4 regions of the Streptomyces sp. NPDC090108 genome follow, and region 1 is predicted to be linked to each of the others. Evidence: riboswitches for the same ligand, from Rfam matches in the RefSeq annotation. Region 1 holds a riboswitch; each other region holds the start of a gene.
What was found. A riboswitch is a leader RNA that binds a small molecule or an ion and turns the genes downstream of it on or off. The one in region 1 is predicted to bind thiamine pyrophosphate.
Positions count from the first base shown of each region.

Region 2: linked by a shared signal. The riboswitch ahead of thiM (hydroxyethylthiazole kinase) and the one ahead of thiC (phosphomethylpyrimidine synthase ThiC) in region 1 are both predicted to bind thiamine pyrophosphate.
Region 3: linked by a shared signal. The riboswitch ahead of thiO (glycine oxidase ThiO) and the one ahead of thiC (phosphomethylpyrimidine synthase ThiC) in region 1 are both predicted to bind thiamine pyrophosphate.
Region 4: linked by a shared signal. The riboswitch ahead of ACIPRD_RS00480 (thiamine ABC transporter substrate binding subunit) and the one ahead of thiC (phosphomethylpyrimidine synthase ThiC) in region 1 are both predicted to bind thiamine pyrophosphate.

Region 1 is NZ_JBIVDQ010000009.1:177,513-181,685, reverse strand. It holds gene ACIPRD_RS28990 (SsgA family sporulation/cell division regulator) at 1-90, shown strand, start outside; gene ACIPRD_RS28985 (YibE/F family protein) at 231-1,724, opposite strand; TPP riboswitch at 1,796-1,969, shown strand; gene thiC (phosphomethylpyrimidine synthase ThiC) at 1,962-3,758, shown strand; gene ACIPRD_RS28975 (hypothetical protein) at 3,834-4,173, opposite strand, start outside.
Region 2 is NZ_JBIVDQ010000003.1:889,153-893,325, forward strand. It holds gene ACIPRD_RS14135 (transposase) at 1-157, shown strand, start outside; gene ACIPRD_RS14140 (cytosine permease) at 395-1,783, opposite strand; TPP riboswitch at 1,950-2,044, shown strand; gene thiM (hydroxyethylthiazole kinase) at 2,036-2,860, shown strand; gene thiE (thiamine phosphate synthase) at 2,857-3,552, shown strand; gene ACIPRD_RS14155 (PP2C family protein-serine/threonine phosphatase) at 3,665-4,173, opposite strand, start outside.
Region 3 is NZ_JBIVDQ010000005.1:517,567-521,739, reverse strand. It holds gene ACIPRD_RS20565 (NAD(P)/FAD-dependent oxidoreductase) at 1-1,169, opposite strand, end outside; TPP riboswitch at 1,504-1,616, shown strand; gene thiO (glycine oxidase ThiO) at 1,614-2,840, shown strand; gene thiS (sulfur carrier protein ThiS) at 2,837-3,037, shown strand; gene ACIPRD_RS20550 (thiazole synthase) at 3,070-3,846, shown strand; gene pknB (Stk1 family PASTA domain-containing Ser/Thr kinase) at 4,015-4,173, shown strand, end outside.
Region 4 is NZ_JBIVDQ010000001.1:118,748-122,920, forward strand. It holds gene ACIPRD_RS00475 (ABC transporter permease) at 1-1,235, opposite strand, end outside; gene ACIPRD_RS00480 (thiamine ABC transporter substrate binding subunit) at 1,283-2,374, opposite strand; TPP riboswitch at 2,455-2,561, opposite strand; gene rlmN (23S rRNA (adenine(2503)-C(2))-methyltransferase RlmN) at 2,680-3,786, opposite strand; gene ACIPRD_RS00490 (hypothetical protein) at 4,160-4,173, opposite strand, start outside.

The DNA of each region.
Region 1 (4,173 bases):
CTCGGCCAGGAGGGTGCGCTGGCCGATTTCGATGCCTACCTCGACGAGGCCCTGGACCGCATTCTGGCCGAGGAACAGAGCGCGGGCTGAAGCGTTCCGGCACCGAGCAGCCGAAACGCTACGCCGCTCCCGGTGAACCTTGCGGGCCCATGCAGAAACGCTTCTGCATGGGCTGCCGGACCGACCGGCCCCGCCCGCGAATCAGGCCCGCCCGGAGCTTCCGGCCCCGCTCACCGCTTCCGGCGCCGTCCCCTGCCGGCCCGCTCGGGAACCGTCCGGGGGTCGGCCGGAGCTCCGCCGTCCTTGCCGGTCCGGTCGGCCGACACCACGAGGGCGGCGAGAGCGGTGGTGACGGGCACCGAGGCGACCAGGCCGATCGACCCCACCAGGGTGCGCACGATCTCCTCCGCCACCAGCTCGCTGTTGGCCACGTCCCCCACACCGCTGTGCGCGATGGAGAACAGCAGCAGCAGCGGCAGCGCGGCACCGGCGTAGGCGAGGACGAGGGTGTTGACCACGGACGCGATGTGGTCGCGGCCGATCCGGATGCCCGCCCGGTACAGTCCGCGCCAGCCCATCGCCGGATTGGCCTCGTGCAGCTCCCACACCGCCGAGGTCTGCGTCACCGTCACGTCGTCCAGGACGCCGAGCGAACCGATGATGACGCCGGCCAGCAGCAGGCCGCTCATGTCGATGGACGGATAGAGACCGTGGATCAGACCGGTGTTGTCGTCCGTGTTGCCCGTGAGCGCCGCCCAGCCGATGAACTGCGAACCGAGGACGCCGATCAGCAGCAGCGAGGCGAGGGTACCGAGCACCGCGACCGACGTACGGGCCGACAGGCCATGGCACATGTAGAGCGCGATGAGCATGATCGCGCTCGACCCGACCACGGCCACCAGCAGCGGATTCGATCCCTGGAGAATCGCGGGCAGGATGAAGAGGGTCAGCACCAGGAAGCTGACCGCCAGCGAGACCAGGGCCATGACGCCGCGCAGCCGGCCCACCACCACGACGGCCAGCGCGAAGATCCCGGCGAGCAGCGCCATGGGGAACTGCCGGTTCACGTCGGTGACCGAATACTGCAGGTCCTTCGGCGCGGAGGGTTCATAGGCGACCACGACCTTCTCGCCCTGGTGCAACTGCCGCGACTGGTCCGGCTGCACGATCTCGGTGAACGTACGCCCCTTGTCGCCGCCGGTGTCGACCCGGACCGTCGCCCGCTTGCAACTGCCCTTCGCCTTCTCACCGGCTGGACCGCCACTGCCACCATCGGAGAGGGAGCCGGACCGGGCGCCTCCCGAGGCGTTGACCGAGGCGCAGTCCACCTCGACGACCTGGGTCACCGTGGCCTGCCGGCTCTGGCGGTCGAAGCCGACGCCGCTGCGCTGGTGCGGTGGTGCTCCCCCGGGCCACAGCACCACGAGCCCCACCATGACGGCGGCGCTGAACGGCACCAGGATCGCCGCGATGACCTTGCGCAGGTGCTTGGAGACGGGCGCGGCGGGCCCGTGGCTGTGGCTGTGCGCGTGGCCGTGACCGCCGCCGGACCCGTGACCGCCGTCCCCGTGTCCGTCCCCGTGCCCGCGTCCGTCTCCGGGGGCCGAGCCGGGGCCCGGACCCGCTCCGTGCCCGCCGTCGGCGCCTTGGCGGGCACCGTGACCGGCGCCCTGCCGGCGGGGTGGCCCGGGCGGAGGGAAGGGGGGCTGATGCGTCGTGGTCACGGCCAGATCATTGCAAGAACGGGGGAGGTCCACTGTTCTTCGCACCACACAGGACGCTAGCGTGGAGACAACTTTGCACACGCGGGAGCTCGGAGCACCGGGCTGAGAGGGCGCTGACCTCCGTACACGCGATGTTTCACGTGGAACGCGATTCCACCGGGAACATCGGCGAACGGAAGCCGCTGCGCCGACCGCTGAACCTGTTACCGGGTAATGCCGGCGTAGGGAGTAGGTCGGATGACCAACAAGGACGCACGCACGCCTGCCTCCGCACGGAGCGCGACCGACGAGTCGTCGCAGCGGGAGGCCGGAACGTCCATCGGCTGGCACAAGTCGTATGTCGAGGGCTCGCGCCCCGATCTGCGTGTGCCGGTCCGTCAGGTGCACCTCACCAACGGGAAGTCGGTCACGCTGTACGACACGTCGGGCCCGTACACCGATCCCGCCCAGGACACCGATGTCCGCAGGGGCCTGCCGCGGCTGCGGGAGAACTGGATCACCACCCGCGGCGACACCGAGGAATATCCGGGGCGCCCCGTCCGGCCCGAGGACGACGGGATCAGGCACACGTCACCCCGAGGGGGTCTGCGCAACCTGGACGCGGTCTTCCCGGGCCGTCCGCGCCGTCCCCGCCGGGGCCGTGACGGCAAGGCGGTGACGCAGCTCGCGTACGCGCTCCGGGGGGAGATCACTCCGGAGATGGAGTTCGTGGCCCTGCGGGAGAACGTGTCCGCCGAGGTGGTCCGTGAGGAGATCGCGGCCGGCCGGGCGGTACTGCCGGCCAACGTCAATCATCCGGAGATCGAGCCGATGATCATCGGCAAGCGGTTCCTGGTGAAGGTCAACGCCAACATCGGCAACTCCGCGGTCACTTCCTCCATCGAGGAGGAGGTCGAGAAGATGACCTGGGCGACCCGCTGGGGGGCGGACACGGTCATGGACCTATCCACCGGCCGCAACATCCACACCACCCGGGAGTGGGTGCTGCGCAACTCCCCGGTGCCCATCGGCACGGTGCCGCTCTATCAGGCACTGGAGAAGGTCGAGGGCAGGGCCGAGGAGCTGACCTGGGAGATCTACAAGGACACCGTCGTCGAGCAGGCCGAGCAAGGCGTGGACTACATGACGGTCCATGCCGGCGTGCGGCTGCCGTTCGTCCCGCTCACCGCCGACCGGAAGACCGGCATCGTCTCGCGGGGCGGCTCGATCATGGCCGCGTGGTGCCTCGCGCACCACAAGGAATCGTTTCTGTACGAGAACTTCGAGGAACTCTGCGAGATCCTCGCCGCCTACGACGTCACCTACTCGCTCGGCGACGGTCTGCGGCCCGGTTCGATCGCGGACGCCAACGACGAGGCGCAGTTCGCGGAGTTGCGCACGCTCGGGGAACTCAACCGGATCGCCAAGCGTTTCCATGTACAGACGATGATCGAGGGCCCCGGTCACGTCCCGATGCACAAGATCAAAAAGAACATCGACCTTCAGCAGGAGATCTGCGATGAAGCTCCGTTCTATACGCTCGGCCCGCTGACCACGGACATCGCGCCGGCGTACGACCACATCACCTCGGGTATCGGCGCAGCGATGATCGCCTGGTGGGGCACGGCGATGCTCTGCTACGTCACGCCCAAGGAGCACCTGGGTCTGCCCGACCGCGATGACGTCAAGACGGGCGTCATCACCTACAAGATCGCCGCGCACGCCGCCGACCTCGCCAAGGGGCACCCCGGTGCGCAGGAGTGGGACGACGCACTGTCCGACGCCCGCTTCGAGTTCCGGTGGGAGGACCAGTTCCATCTCGCCCTGGACCCGGACACGGCACGGGAGTTCCACGACGAGACGCTTCCGGCCGAGCCGGCCAAGACGGCGCATTTCTGCTCCATGTGCGGTCCGAAGTTCTGCAGCATGCGGATCTCGCAGGACATCCGGCGCGAACACGGAAGCGGCAAGGCCGAGATCGAGGAGGGCATGGCCCGGAAGTCGCAGGAGTTCGCGGCCTCGGGCAACCGGGTCTATCTGCCGATCGCCGAGTGATCACCGCTCACCGGACGTCGTACTGACCGTGTGACGGGCGTCCGGCTCGCGCCCCGCCGGGGGCGCGAGCCGGGGCTATTCCGGCCGGTTCTCCGGGCCGCCGAAGTCGGGGCTGGTGTAGTCCGGGCTGGTGAAGCTCGGACGGCCGGAAACGCCGCCGTCGTCCGGGCTGGTGAAGCCGGGGCGGTCGTAGCCCAGGCGCGGCATCCTGCCGGTCGGGGCCGGCGGTGCGGTGCGGTGCAGGGCGGCCGTACCCGGCTGGGCGAGGGCCTCCTCCAGGAACGGCACTATGCCGCGTTCCAGCAGGGCGTCCCGCCAGGCCTCCCGGGCACCGGCCACCACCTGGCTCGCCTCCTCATGGCTGGTGGCTTCCGCGGTCGCGCTGTTGCGCAGGGCGGTGATCAGCAGTCCCACG
Region 2 (4,173 bases), on a different contig from region 1:
CAACGCCTCCCACCGCAAGGTCCGCGCCCGCGTCGAGCACGCCTTCGCACGCATGAAGACGTGGAAGATCCTCCGCGACTGCCGCCTCAAGGACGAGGGCGTCCACCACGCCATGCTCGGCATCGCCCGCCTCCACAACCTCACCCTCACAGGGTGAGAGGCAGCACTGCTGGTCAGTCGGCATGCCATAGATCATTTACGGGACAGCCCTTAGGGGGTGTCTCTTCGATCGTCGCGGACCCACGAAGATCGGGGAGACGCCCCCTGGACCGCGGTCCCGGCCGTCGACGGCGAGGGCGCCCCGGCGGTGTGCCGGGGCGCCCTGTGGGCCCTCATGGAGGCCGGTGAGCCCGTGGTGTCCGGTCTCCGGCGTGCGGCGGGGCGGGAGACCGGTTCAGGCCCGGGCCGGGGCGCCGGTCCGGGGCAGCAGCAGGCGCAGGGGGAGGTAGACCGCGACCGAGGCCACGAACGCGGCGTAGTACGCGAGGTCGCCGCCGTGCAGCGCGGCGGCGACCGGGCCCACGTACAGGGTGGTGTTCATGAACGGGACGGCCGCGGCGAAGCCGGCCGCGAAGGCGGCCACGGCGGGCCACCACGGCAGCGGGCGCTCCAGCTCGGCCCGCAGGTCCAGCGGGCGGCCGCCGCGGGAGCGGGCCCGGACGAACCAGTCGACCAGGACGACACCGACGAAGCCGGGGATCCAGTAGCCCACGAACAGCAGCACGTTCTGGAAGCGCGCCGTGGTGTCGGCGGCGTGCATCCACAGCACCAGAGCGAAGCCCAGCACGGCCGCCGCGGCGGCGGCCAGCGGCCGGGGCAGGCGCAGTCCTGCGGTCTGGAGGGCGAGCGAGCCGCTGTAGTCGTTCATCGCGTTGCTGCACACCGAGGAGACCACGACGGCCAGCAGGCCGAGCGCGCCGGCCGCCCCGCCGCCCAGGAGCCGCTGCACGCCCGCGGCCGTCTGGTCGGTCAGCAGCCGTCCGGCCCACAGGCCCAGCGTCTCCACCCCCACGTAGGCGGCGGTGAGGCCCAGCAGCGTGTACCAGAACATCCGCGGACGGGAGGCGCCGGTGGGCAGGTAGCGGCTGAAGTCGGAGGCGTAGGGCGCCCACGACAGCGACAGGCTCAGCGCGACGGTGCTGGTCAGGATGAACGCCCCCGTCCGGTCGGCGCCGTGCACGGTCCCGGAGACCGGCAGCGCGACTCCGCGCAGGAGCGCGACGGCGAGCGCGACGAACGCCGCCCCCAGAACGAACGTCATCACGCTCTGCAGCCGGTGGATGACCTCGTAGCCGAAGACGCCGACCACGCCCTGGAGCGCCAGCACACCGAGCACGCCCAGCCAGAACGGCCAGCCCAGCAGCCGCGCGAGGGCGTCCCCGCCGAACAGTCCGATCAGCGCGTCCCAGGCGATGGACGACAGCCACTGCAGCACCCCGGGGAGGGCGACAGCCCGCCCGAACGCGAGCCGGGACAGCGGGAGTTGGCCGGCTCCGGTGAGGCTTCCCCAGGTTCCCAGATAGGCGGCCGGCACCGCGCCGAGCACGGTGCCCAGGGCCATGGCGGTGAAGGCCTGCCAGAAGCCGAGTCCCAGCGCGATCCCGATCGTGCCGGAGAACACCCCGGTCATGGTGAGGTTCGGCGCGAACCAGACGGTGAACAGCCGCGCGGGCCGGCCGTACCGGTTCCCCTCGGGCACGGGTCCGATGCCGTGCCGTTCGACGGACAGGTCGCGGGAGCCCGTGGGCATGCGCCCCTCGAACACGGCGTGGTCGATGGTCATGAACGCTTCCTGGGATCGGGGACGGGACCGGCGGGACGGGTGCCCGCAGGTTCCACAGTGCCATCGCACGGCAGACGGCATTGTCGTCGTACGGACACCCGGCGGCGTCACCGGGTCACGGGGCCGGTCCGCGTCCGCCGCCGTCCTACCAGGGGGTTAGCATGTCCGACGAGACACGGGGTGCCCCCGCCGGGGGCTGAGATCACACCCGTCGAACCTGATCTGGCTCGTACCAGCGAAGGGATGTCGCGCATGACGCGCCCTGCCGAAGACCTGTCCGTCCTCAGCGCCGGAGCGCTCGCGCGGCTGCGGGACGCGTCCCCGCTGGTGCAGTGCCTCACCAACGGCGTGGTCACCAACTTCACCGCGAACGTGCTGCTCGCGCTCGGCGCGACCCCGGCGATGGTGGACATCCCGCAGGAGGCGGGACCGTTCGCGAAGGTGGCCTCCGGTGTGCTGGTCAACCTCGGCACCCCGCACGCCGAGCAGCGCGCCGCGATGGCGGAGGCCGCCGGATCCGCGGCCGGCTGCGGCACGCCCTGGGTCCTCGACCCGGTGGCCGTCGGCTCCCTGCCGGTGCGCACCGCCCTCGCCCGGGAGCTGCTGGCGTTCGCGCCGGCCGTGGTGCGCGGCAACGCCTCGGAGATCATCGCGGTGGCCGGCGACGGATCCGGCGGCCGCGGTGTGGACACCACCGACGACGTCGAGGCCGCCGCGCCCGCCGCGGCCGCCCTGGCCCGGTCCACGGGCGGTGTCGTGGCCGTGTCGGGCCCCGTCGACCTGCTCACCGACGGCGTGCGGACCGTGCGGGTCGCCAACGGCGACGCCCTGCTGACCCGGGTGACCGGCGGCGGCTGCGCCCTGGGCGCGGTCATGGCCGCGTTCGTCTCGCTCGTCCCCGCGGACGGCGACCGGCTCGCCGCCACCGCCGCGGCCGTCACCGTCTACACGGTCGCCGCGGAGGTGGCCGCGGCCCGCGCCACGGGCCCCGGCAGCTTCGCCGTCGGCTTCCTGGACGCGCTGGCCGGACTGGACGAGGCCACGCTCACCGCCCGGGCCGCGGTCTCGTGGGCGTGATCCCGGCCGGCCCGGACGGGCCCGGCACGGATTTCCCCGACTGCTCCGTCTACCTGGTCACCGACACCGCCCAGTGCGCCGCCCAAGGCCGTGACGTGGTGGAGACGGTGGCCGCTGCGGTGGCCGGCGGCGTCACGGCCGTCCAGGTGCGGGAGAAGGACACCTCCGCCCGTGCCTTCCTCGACACGGTGCTGCGGATCTCCGCGGTGCTGCCGGAGCGGGTCGCGCTGTTCGTGAACGACCGGGTGGACGTCTTCCTCGCGGCCCGTGCGGCGGGCGCCCGCGTCACCGGCGTCCATGTCGGACAGTCCGACCTGCCGCCCGGCGCCGTGCGCGCGCTGACCGGGCCGGACGCCGTGCTCGGTCTGAGCGCCGCCACCCCCGCCGAACTGCGGGCCGCCGCCGAGGACCCGGCCGGGGTGGACTACGTCGGCATCGGGGCCCTGCACGCGACCCGCACCAAGTCCGACGCGCCGCCCGCGCTCGGACACGAGGGGTTCGCCGCGCTCGTCCGCGCCACGCGTCTGCCGGCCGTGGCGATCGGCGGGGTCGTGGTGGCCGACATGACGTCGCTGCGGGCGGCCGGTGCGGCGGGCGGCGCGATCGTCTCCGGCATCTGCGCCGCCCCGGACCCGCGCGCCGCCGCACGGTCCTACGCGGACGCGTGGGCCGCGGGCACGCGGATCCGATGACGACGAACGGGCCGGCAGTCCCCCGGGCGCACCCGCATGGCACCGGGAGCGGGCGCTCCCGGTCCCGGAAGGGCGGGCCGCGGAGCCGCACCCGGACACCGCGGGCGTGCGGTCACACGCGGGCGCTCCCGGCGCCGGGGCCGTACCAGTCCAGGCACAGCACGGTGGCGTCGTCCGCGAGGCGTCCCTCGCAGGCTTCGGTGACCGCGGCGGTCAGGGTGCGCACGACCTCCCGCGGATGGTCGGCGGCGGTGTCGCGGACCAGGCCGGGCAGGTCGACGGCCGCCGCCCCGCGCTCCCGCATCCCGTCGGTGTGCAGGACGAGACGGTCGCCGGGGCGCAGATCGAGGTGCTGCACCCGGTAGGGACCGGGCACCGGGACGCCGAAGGGCAGATCGACGGCGAGGCCCACCTCGGCGACCGTGCCGTCGCGCAGGCGCAGCGGCCACGGATGGCCCGCGTTGACGACCTGTGCGCTGCGGCCGTCGAGGGCGATGCGCAGCAGCTGTCCGGTGGCGTGGGTGCCGTGGCCGTGGTCGAGGAGGGCCTGATGGGTCCTGCGGGCCTGCTCGGCCAGGTCGGTCCCTTCGCGGCGGGCGCCGCGTGAGGCGTTGACCAGAA
Region 3 (4,173 bases), on a different contig from region 1:
CTGGCCGACTCGATCAGCCGTCGTCCCTGGGCCAGATCGCGCGGCCGGCCCACGGCCAGCAGGGCGACCAGCCGGTCCCCGCGCAGCCAGCACACCGACCAGGAGGGGCCCGCGGGGTCGCCGCGCCACACCGCGCGGTCGTCCGGGCCGTGGTGGCCCGCGTACTGGACGAACCGGCCGAACTGCTCGGACCAGAAGTAGGGCACCGGGTCGTAGACCGGCGTCTCCTCGCCCAGGATGTGCGCGGCCACCGTGCGCGGGCCCTGGAGGGCGTTGTCCCAGTGGTGGATCAGCAGCCGGGTGCCGTAGCGGGCCGAGGGGAAGGAGGCGCAGTCGCCGACCGCGTACACGTCCTCGGCGGAGGTGCGCAGGTGGGCGTCGGCCAGGACCGCGCCGTCCGGGCCGAGCTCGATCCCGGACCCGGCCAGCCAGCCGGTGGCGGGGCGGGCGCCGATCCCGACGACGACGGCGTCGGCGGGCAGCCGGGAGCCGTCGGTGAGCACCACCGCGCCCGGCTCGACCCGCTCCACGCGCGCGTGGGTGCGCAGCTCGGTGCCGCTGTCGGCGTACCAGGCGGCCATCGGCGCGGCGACCTCGGCGGGCAGCGCGCCCGGCAGCGGCCGGTCCGCGGCCTCGACGACGGTCACCGCGCACCCGGCCTCGCGGGCGGCCGTGGCGAACTCGGCGCCGATCCATCCGGCGCCGACCACCACGATGTCGTGCCGCCGGGCGAGGACGGGCCGCAGCCGTTCGGCGTCGTCCAGGGTGCGCAGCAGATGCACGCCGGGAACGCCCTCGGTGCCGGGCAGCAGGAGCGGTTCGGCGCCGGTGGCGAGGACCAGGACGTCGTACGGCAGGGGGCCGGACGCGGTGTCCACCTCGTGGTCGGCCGGGCGCACGGCCAGTGCCTCGCAGCCGAGGCGCAGGTCGATGCCGAGGGAGTCGAAGTCGACCTCGAAGGCGGAGCCCTCGGAGGTGCCGAGCAGCACCGCCTTGGAGAGCGGCGGCCTGTCGTACGGCTGATGGGGTTCGGCCCCGATGACGGTCACCGTTCCGGTGAATCCCTGTTCCCGCAGGGCGACCGCGGTCTGCACCCCGGCCATGCCCGCGCCGACGACGACCACGCGCCGTTCCTTCGGGGTGCCTTCTCGCACTGTCTGCTCGCTCACCCGGTCACCATAGTCACCTGACGTCCCGTCAGCCATCGGCGCGCTCCGGGTCCCGTGGCCGCCCGGCCGGGGACGCGCCGGTGACTCGCCGGTGACTGACCCGGGTCGCCGCACGGGGCGGGGCGGCGCGGGCTAGGGCCTGTCCGGCGGATCGTGGTGCAGGAGAGCGGCGGCGCGGGCCGACGAGGGTGAGCGGGGTCTGGTGCGTCCAGGTGCAAGGCGGAGGAGGGCGTCGACGCGGCGCGTCGACAACCGACGACAACGCCGCAGATGGGCGTGCCAGACCCCGCGTCTGCGCCATGAACCGCCGGACAGGCCCTAGGCTGACCGCCGTACACGCACTCGCGGGAGCCCGGACGCACCGGGCTGAGAGGGAGGCTGGACGGCCTCCGACCGTACGAACCTGATCCGGGTCATGCCGGCGAAGGGAGGGGCTGGACGCCCATGCCGTCACGTACACCGGACGTCCTCGTCGTCGGAGGCGGGATCATCGGCCTGGTCACCGCCTGGCGCGCCGCGCGGGAGGGGCTCGCCACGGCCGTGGTGGACCCCGCGCCCGGCGGCGGGGCCGCGCGGGTCGCCGCGGGGATGCTGGCCGCCGTCACCGAACTGCACTACGGCGAGGAGAAGCTGCTCGCCCTCGGCGTGGAGTCGGCCCGCCGCTACCCGGACTTCGCGGCCGAGCTGACCGAGCTGACCGGCCAGGACCTCGGCTACCGCCGCTGCGGCACCCTCGCGGTCGCGCTGGACGCCGACGACCGTGCCCAGCTGCGCGAGCTGCACGCGCTCCAGCGGCGCTGCGGACTGGAGTCGGAGTGGCTGTCCGGGCGGGACTGCCGCCGCCTGGAGCCGATGCTTGCGCCGGGGGTGCGCGGCGGGCTGCGGGCCGACGGCGACCACCAGATCGACCCGCGCAGACTGGCGTCGGCCCTGGTCACCGCGTGCGAGCGGACCGGGGTGGAGTTCCACCGGACGTGGGCCGCGCGCCTGGACGTCGCGGGGGACCGGGCCGCCGGGGTCACCACCGCCGACGGCACGGCGCTGGGCGCGGGCCGGGTGGTGCTCGCTGGCGGCGGCATGAGCGGCCGGCTGGCGGGCGTGCCGGACGCGGTACGGCCTCCGGTGCGGCCGGTGAAGGGGCAGGTGCTGCGGCTGACCGTGCCGCCCCGGTACGCCCCGTTCCTGAGCCGTACCGTGCGGGCCGTGGTGCGCGGCAGCCACGTCTATCTGGTGCCCCGGGAGAACGGCGAGCTGGTCGTCGGGGCGACCAGCGAGGAGCTGGGCTGGGACACGACGGTGACCGCGGGCGGCGTGTACGAGCTGCTGCGCGACGCCCACGAGCTGGTCCCGGGCATCACCGAGCTGCCGCTGACCGAGACCGGGGCCGGGCTGCGTCCCGGTTCCCCCGACAACGCGCCGCTGCTCGGGCCGTCCGGTCTGGACGGCCTGCTGCTGGCGACCGGGCACCACCGCAACGGTGTGCTGCTCACCCCGGTCACCGGGGACGCCATGGCGCATCTGCTGGTCCACGGCCGCCTTCCGGAGGAGGCCCTCCCCTTCACCCCTCGGCGTTTCGGAGCCGCACCGCCCATGACGGCCACCACAGGCACCACGGACACCACCGGCACCACCGGCACCACCGGCACCGCACGGACGGAGCAGCCCGCGTGAACATCTCCGTCAACGGACAGCGCCGGGAGCTCGCCCCGGGCACCGCTCTCGACAGCGTCGTACGGGAGCTGACCGCCGCGCCCTCCGGGGTGGCGGCGGCCGTCAACGAGACCGTCGTCCCGCGCACGCGGTGGGCCGCGACGGCCCTCGCCGAGGGCGACCGGGTCGAGATCCTCACCGCGGTCCAGGGAGGCTGAGCGTGGACGGCGACGACTTCGTCCTCGGCGGGATGCCGCTCGGCTCCCGGCTGATCATGGGCACCGGCGGCGCGCCCAGCCTGGACGTGCTGGAGAAGGCGCTGGTCGCCTCGGGCACCGCGCTGACCACCGTGGCGATGCGGCGGGTGGACCCCTCCGCGCACGGCTCGGTGCTGTCGGTGCTGGAGCGGCTGGGGATCGCCGTGCTGCCGAACACGGCCGGCTGTTTCACCGCCGGGGAGGCCGTGCTGACCGCCCGGCTGGCCCGGGAGGCGCTCGGCACCGACCTGGTCAAGCTGGAGGTCGTCGCCGACGAGCGGACGCTGCTGCCCGATCCCGTGGAGCTGCTGGACGCGGCGGAGACGCTGGTCGACGACGGTTTCACCGTGCTGCCGTACACCAGCGACGACCCGGTGCTCGCCCGGCGGCTGGAGGACGTGGGCTGCGCGGCGGTGATGCCGCTGGGCTCGCCGATCGGCTCCGGGCTCGGCATCCGCAACCCGCACAACTTCCAGCTGATCGTGGAGCAGGCGCGCGTGCCGGTGATCCTGGACGCGGGGGCCGGCACGGCGTCGGACGTGGCGCTGGCGATGGAACTGGGGTGCGCGGGTGTGATGCTCGCCTCGGCGGTGACGCGGGCGCAGCACCCGGAGGCGATGGCCGCGGCGATGCGGCACGCGGTGCGGGCGGGGCGGCTGGCCCGGCTGGCGGGCCGGATCCCCCGCCGGCACTTCGCCGAGGCCTCCTCGCCCGCCGAGGGCCTCGCCCGCCTGGACCCCGAACGCCCCGCTTTCCAGGACGCCCCCTGACAGCGCCCGGTCCGCCCGGCCGGGGCCGGACAGGGCGCCGTACGCCCGGAGGACGGGGCCGGTACGGGTACCGGCGGGCCGCCCCGGCACAGTCACAGCTCTGCTGCATTACGCCCGGCGGACCGCTCGGGGCGCGGCACGTCCGGCGGCCCCTCGTAGACTCGCTGCGTGGATACGACCCTTCAGGACCCCCTCGTCGGGCAGACGCTCGACGGCCGCTATCGCGTCGAGGCGCGGATCGCCGTCGGCGGGATGGCCACGGTCTACCGGGCGCTGGACATGCGCCTGGACCGCGTGCTCGCGCTCAAGGTGATGCACCCGGCGCTG
Region 4 (4,173 bases), on a different contig from region 1:
GGGGCGCCGACCAGCGCCTGGGCGAGCGGGACCAGGATCCACGACTCCCGCAGGTCCAGGGGCGGCTCGTCCAGGGCGATCAGGAAACCGAAGCCGACGGTCACGGCGGAGACGCCGAGCGGCAGCATCAGCAGGGCGTCGAAGCCGCGCACCAGCCGCCCCGCGTCCCGGCGGGCCAGCGCGGCGGCGGCGAGGCCGCCGACCAGGACGGCGATCGCGGTGGCAGCGGCGGCGTACTCCAGCGAGGTCCACACCGCGTGCAGCGGCGCCACCAGGAAGGTCCCGTCCCCGGAGGTGGCCAGCGCCCGGTAGTAGCCGAGGCCGGGCGCGTCGAGGGAGCGCCGTACGAGCACCACGAGGGGCAGCACCACCAGCAGGGCGATGGTGAGGAGGACCCCGGCGAGCACGGTCCACTGCCCCGCGCCGCGCGGCCGGCGGGCGGTGACGGAGGCGTCCACCAGGCGCAGGGCGCTCTCCCGCCGCCGTACCGTCCAGGCGTGCACGACGAGGATCGCGCCGACCGCGGCGAACTGCACGAGGGTGAGGACGGCGGCCGTGGCCAGGTCGAAGACCTCGGAGGTCTCGCGGTAGATCTCCACTTCGAGGGTGGAGAAGGCGGGGCCGCCGAGGATCTGGACGACGCCGAAGGAGGTGAAGGTGAACAGGAACACCATCAGCGCGGCGGCGGCCACGGCGGGGGCGAGAGCGGGCAGCGTGATCTTCCGCCAGGCCCGCAGCGGGGACGCGCCCAGCATCCGGGCGGCCTGTTCCTGCCGGGGGTCGAGCTGGGCCCACAGGCCGCCGACGGTGCGTACGACCACGGCGTGGTTGAAGAAGACGTGGGCCAGCAGGATCGCCCACACCGTGGTGTCCAGCCGTACGCCCCACAGCTCGTCCAGCAGCCCGCCGTGCCCGACCAGGGCCAGGAAGGCGGTGCCGACGACGACGGTGGGCAGCACGAACGGGACGGTGACCACGGCCCGCAGGACCTGCTTGCCGGGGAAGTCGAGGCGCGCGAAGACGTAGGCGGCGGGCAGCGCGAGCAGCAGGGTCAGCGCGGTGGACGCGAGGGCCTGCCAGGTGGTGAACCACAGCACGTGCCGGATGTCCGGCTGCGTGACGACGTCCGCGATCCGCCCGAGGTGCCAGGAACCGTCCGCCTTCAGCCCGGTCGCCACGATCGCGGCGACCGGCCAGGCGAAGAACACCGCGAAGAACGCGACGGGCAGGGCCATCAGGCCGAGCCGCGCCGCGCTCCCGCGGGCACCCCTCGTGGGAGGGGTCACTTCAGTACGAGCGACGTCCATGCCCTGACCCACTGGTCGCGGCCCGCGGCGATCCTGGCGGGGGCCATGGTCTCGGGGTGCTCGGCGGCCGGGCCGTACTCGGTGAACTCGGCCGGCACCTTCGCGCCCTTCACCACGGGGTACACGAACATGTTCAGCGGCATGTCCTGCTGGAACTCGCGGGTCAGCAGGAAGTCGATGAACGCCTTGCCGCCCTTGCTGTTACGGGCGCCGCTCAGCAGTCCGGCGAACTCGGTCTGCCGGAAGCAGGTGCCGGTGGCCACCCCTGTGGGCGCGGTGGCCGGACGCTTGCCGGCGTAGATGACCTCGGCGGGCGGCGAAGAGGCGTACGACACCACGAGCGGACGGTCGCCGCCCGCCTTCCTCCCCTCGGACGAGCCGGAGAACTCCTGGTAGTAGGCCTGCTCCCAGCCGTCGACGACCTTGACGCCGTTGTCCTTCAGCTTCTTCCAGTAGCCCTGCCAGCCCTTGTCCCCCTTGTCTCCGTACCGCGCGGCGCTGCCGAGCAGGAAGCCGAGGCCGGGCGAGGAGGTGGCGGCGTTCTCGGTGACCAGGAGGTTGCGGTACGCGGGCTCGGCGAGGTCGGCGAAGGTCCGCGGCGGGGTCAGCCGGTGCTTGGCGAACCAGGCCTTGTCGTAGTTGACGCAGATGTCGCCGTGGTCGACGGGCGTGACGCGGTTCCTTCCCGCGTCGAGCCGGAAGGCCGGGTCGACGGTGTCGAGGCCCTTGGCCCGGTACGGCTGGAAGAGGCCGTTGTCGAGGGCGCGGGAGAGCAGGGTGTTGTCGACGCCGAAGAAGACGTCGCCCTGCGGGTGGCCCTTGGTGAGGATCGCCTTGTTCACGGCCTGTCCGGCGTCGCCGTCCTTCAGGACGCGGACCTTGTAGCCGGAGCGCTTCTCGAAGTCCTTGACGACGTTCTTGGACACGCTCCACGAGTCGTGGCTGACCAGGGTCACGGTCGTGGAGCCGGCGGTGTCCGCGGTGCCGTTCGCTCCGCACGCGGTGAGCACCGGCATGGCCAGCAGGCCGATCCCGGCCGCCGCGGCCGCGAGGGTCTTGATGTGCACTGGTTGTCCTCCTGGGGGTGGCCAGGAAGAGACGCGGCCCTGCCCGGGCTCCGCGAGGGAACCCGGGCAGGGCACAACAGCTCGAGTGATGACCGAACTTCCTACCCAGAATGACCTGGGCGAGGTTCAGAGGGTCTGCGGCCCGATGCCGCACTCTCAGCGCTGTGGCGCTCCCCTGTCGGAATATGAAGATGTCTCTGTATGAAGTTGTCCGCGCGGCCCAGGTTACAGCCAGGCGCGAGCGGACCACACAGGCGCTGTGGGGCTGGGCCGGTGGGAGCCGGTGAGCCCCCTGCGGCGGGGCCCTACCGCTCGGTGGCCGCGAGCTGGCCGCAGGCGCCGTCGATCTCCTGGCCGCGGGTGTCCCGGACGGTCACCGGAACGCCATGGGAGGCGATGGCCTCCACGAACGCCTTCTCGTCCTCGGGCCGCGAGGCGGTCCACTTGGAGCCCGGCGTCGGGTTGAGCGGGATGAGGTTGACGTGCACGGGCTTGCCGCGGAGCAGCCGGCCGAGCCGGTCACCACGCCAGGCCTGGTCGTTGATGTCCCTGATCAGCGCGTACTCGATGGAGAGCCGGCGGCCGGACCGCTCCGTGTAGTCGAACCCGGCGTCCAGCACCTCGCGCACCTTCCACCGCGTGTTCACGGGGACGAGGGTGTCGCGCAGCTCGTCGTCGGGGGCGTGCAGGGAGATCGCGAGACGGCACTTGAAGCCCTCGTCGGCGAACCGGTGGATGGCGGGCACGAGGCCGACCGTCGACACGGTGATGCCGCGCTGCGACAGGCCGAGGCCGTCCGGCGCGGGGTCGGTCAGCGCGCGGATGGCACCGACGACCCGCTTGTAGTTGGCGAGGGGCTCGCCCATGCCCATGAAGACGATGTTGGACAGCCGCGCCGGGCCGCCGGGCACGTCCCCGTCGCGCAGCGCCCGCATGCCGTCCACGATCTGGTGGACGATCTCCGCGGTGGACAGGTTGCGGTCCAGTCCGGCCTGGCCGGTTGCGCAGAACGGGCAGTTCATGCCGCATCCGGCCTGCGAGCTGATGCACATGGTGACCCGGTCCGGGTACCGCATCAGGACGGACTCGACGAGCGTGCCGTCGAACAGCCGCCACAGGGTCTTGCGGGTGTCCCCCTGGTCGGTCGACAGGTGCCGCACGACCGACATCAGCTCCGGGAACAGCGCCTCGCGAAGCTTGTCCCGCGAGCCGGCCGGGATGTCGGTCCACTGCTCGGGGTCGTGCGCGTACCGCGCGAAGTAGTGCTGCGAGAGCTGCTTGGCGCGGAACGGCTTCTCGCCGATCTCGGCCACCGCGTCCTTGCGCTCGGCGGGCGTGAGGTCGGCAAGGTGCCGCGGCGGCTTCTTGGCTCCGCGCGGGGCGACGAAAGTGAGTTCTCCGGGCTTGGGCATGGTGATACCAGTGTCTCAGATCCACATGGGTGACCTGCGGCTGCCGATCCATGCCACTGTCGTCAGCAGTCGTCACCGGCCGTGACCGAGTGGCGTCGGACGGCCCGGCCTCCGCCTCCTGCCGGCCTTGCGGCGGGTTCTGTTCGCCCCTCACCGCCTGCGCGTTTGCGCCACCTCCGACTACTGAGGGATGCCCGCGGAGAACTGGGCCGGCCTCCGGTCTCACGCTTGCCTCCTGCGAGGATTGTCACCGCAGTCCGCGTAACGGTCATCGCCTGGAAGTCAGCACCTGATCACTCGGTCAACGGGACTGTCCGTGCTTTTCGGTGTCAGCTGCTGGTGTCAGCCGTCGCACGCAGTCTTGACGGGGAAGTCACCTCTGCTCCT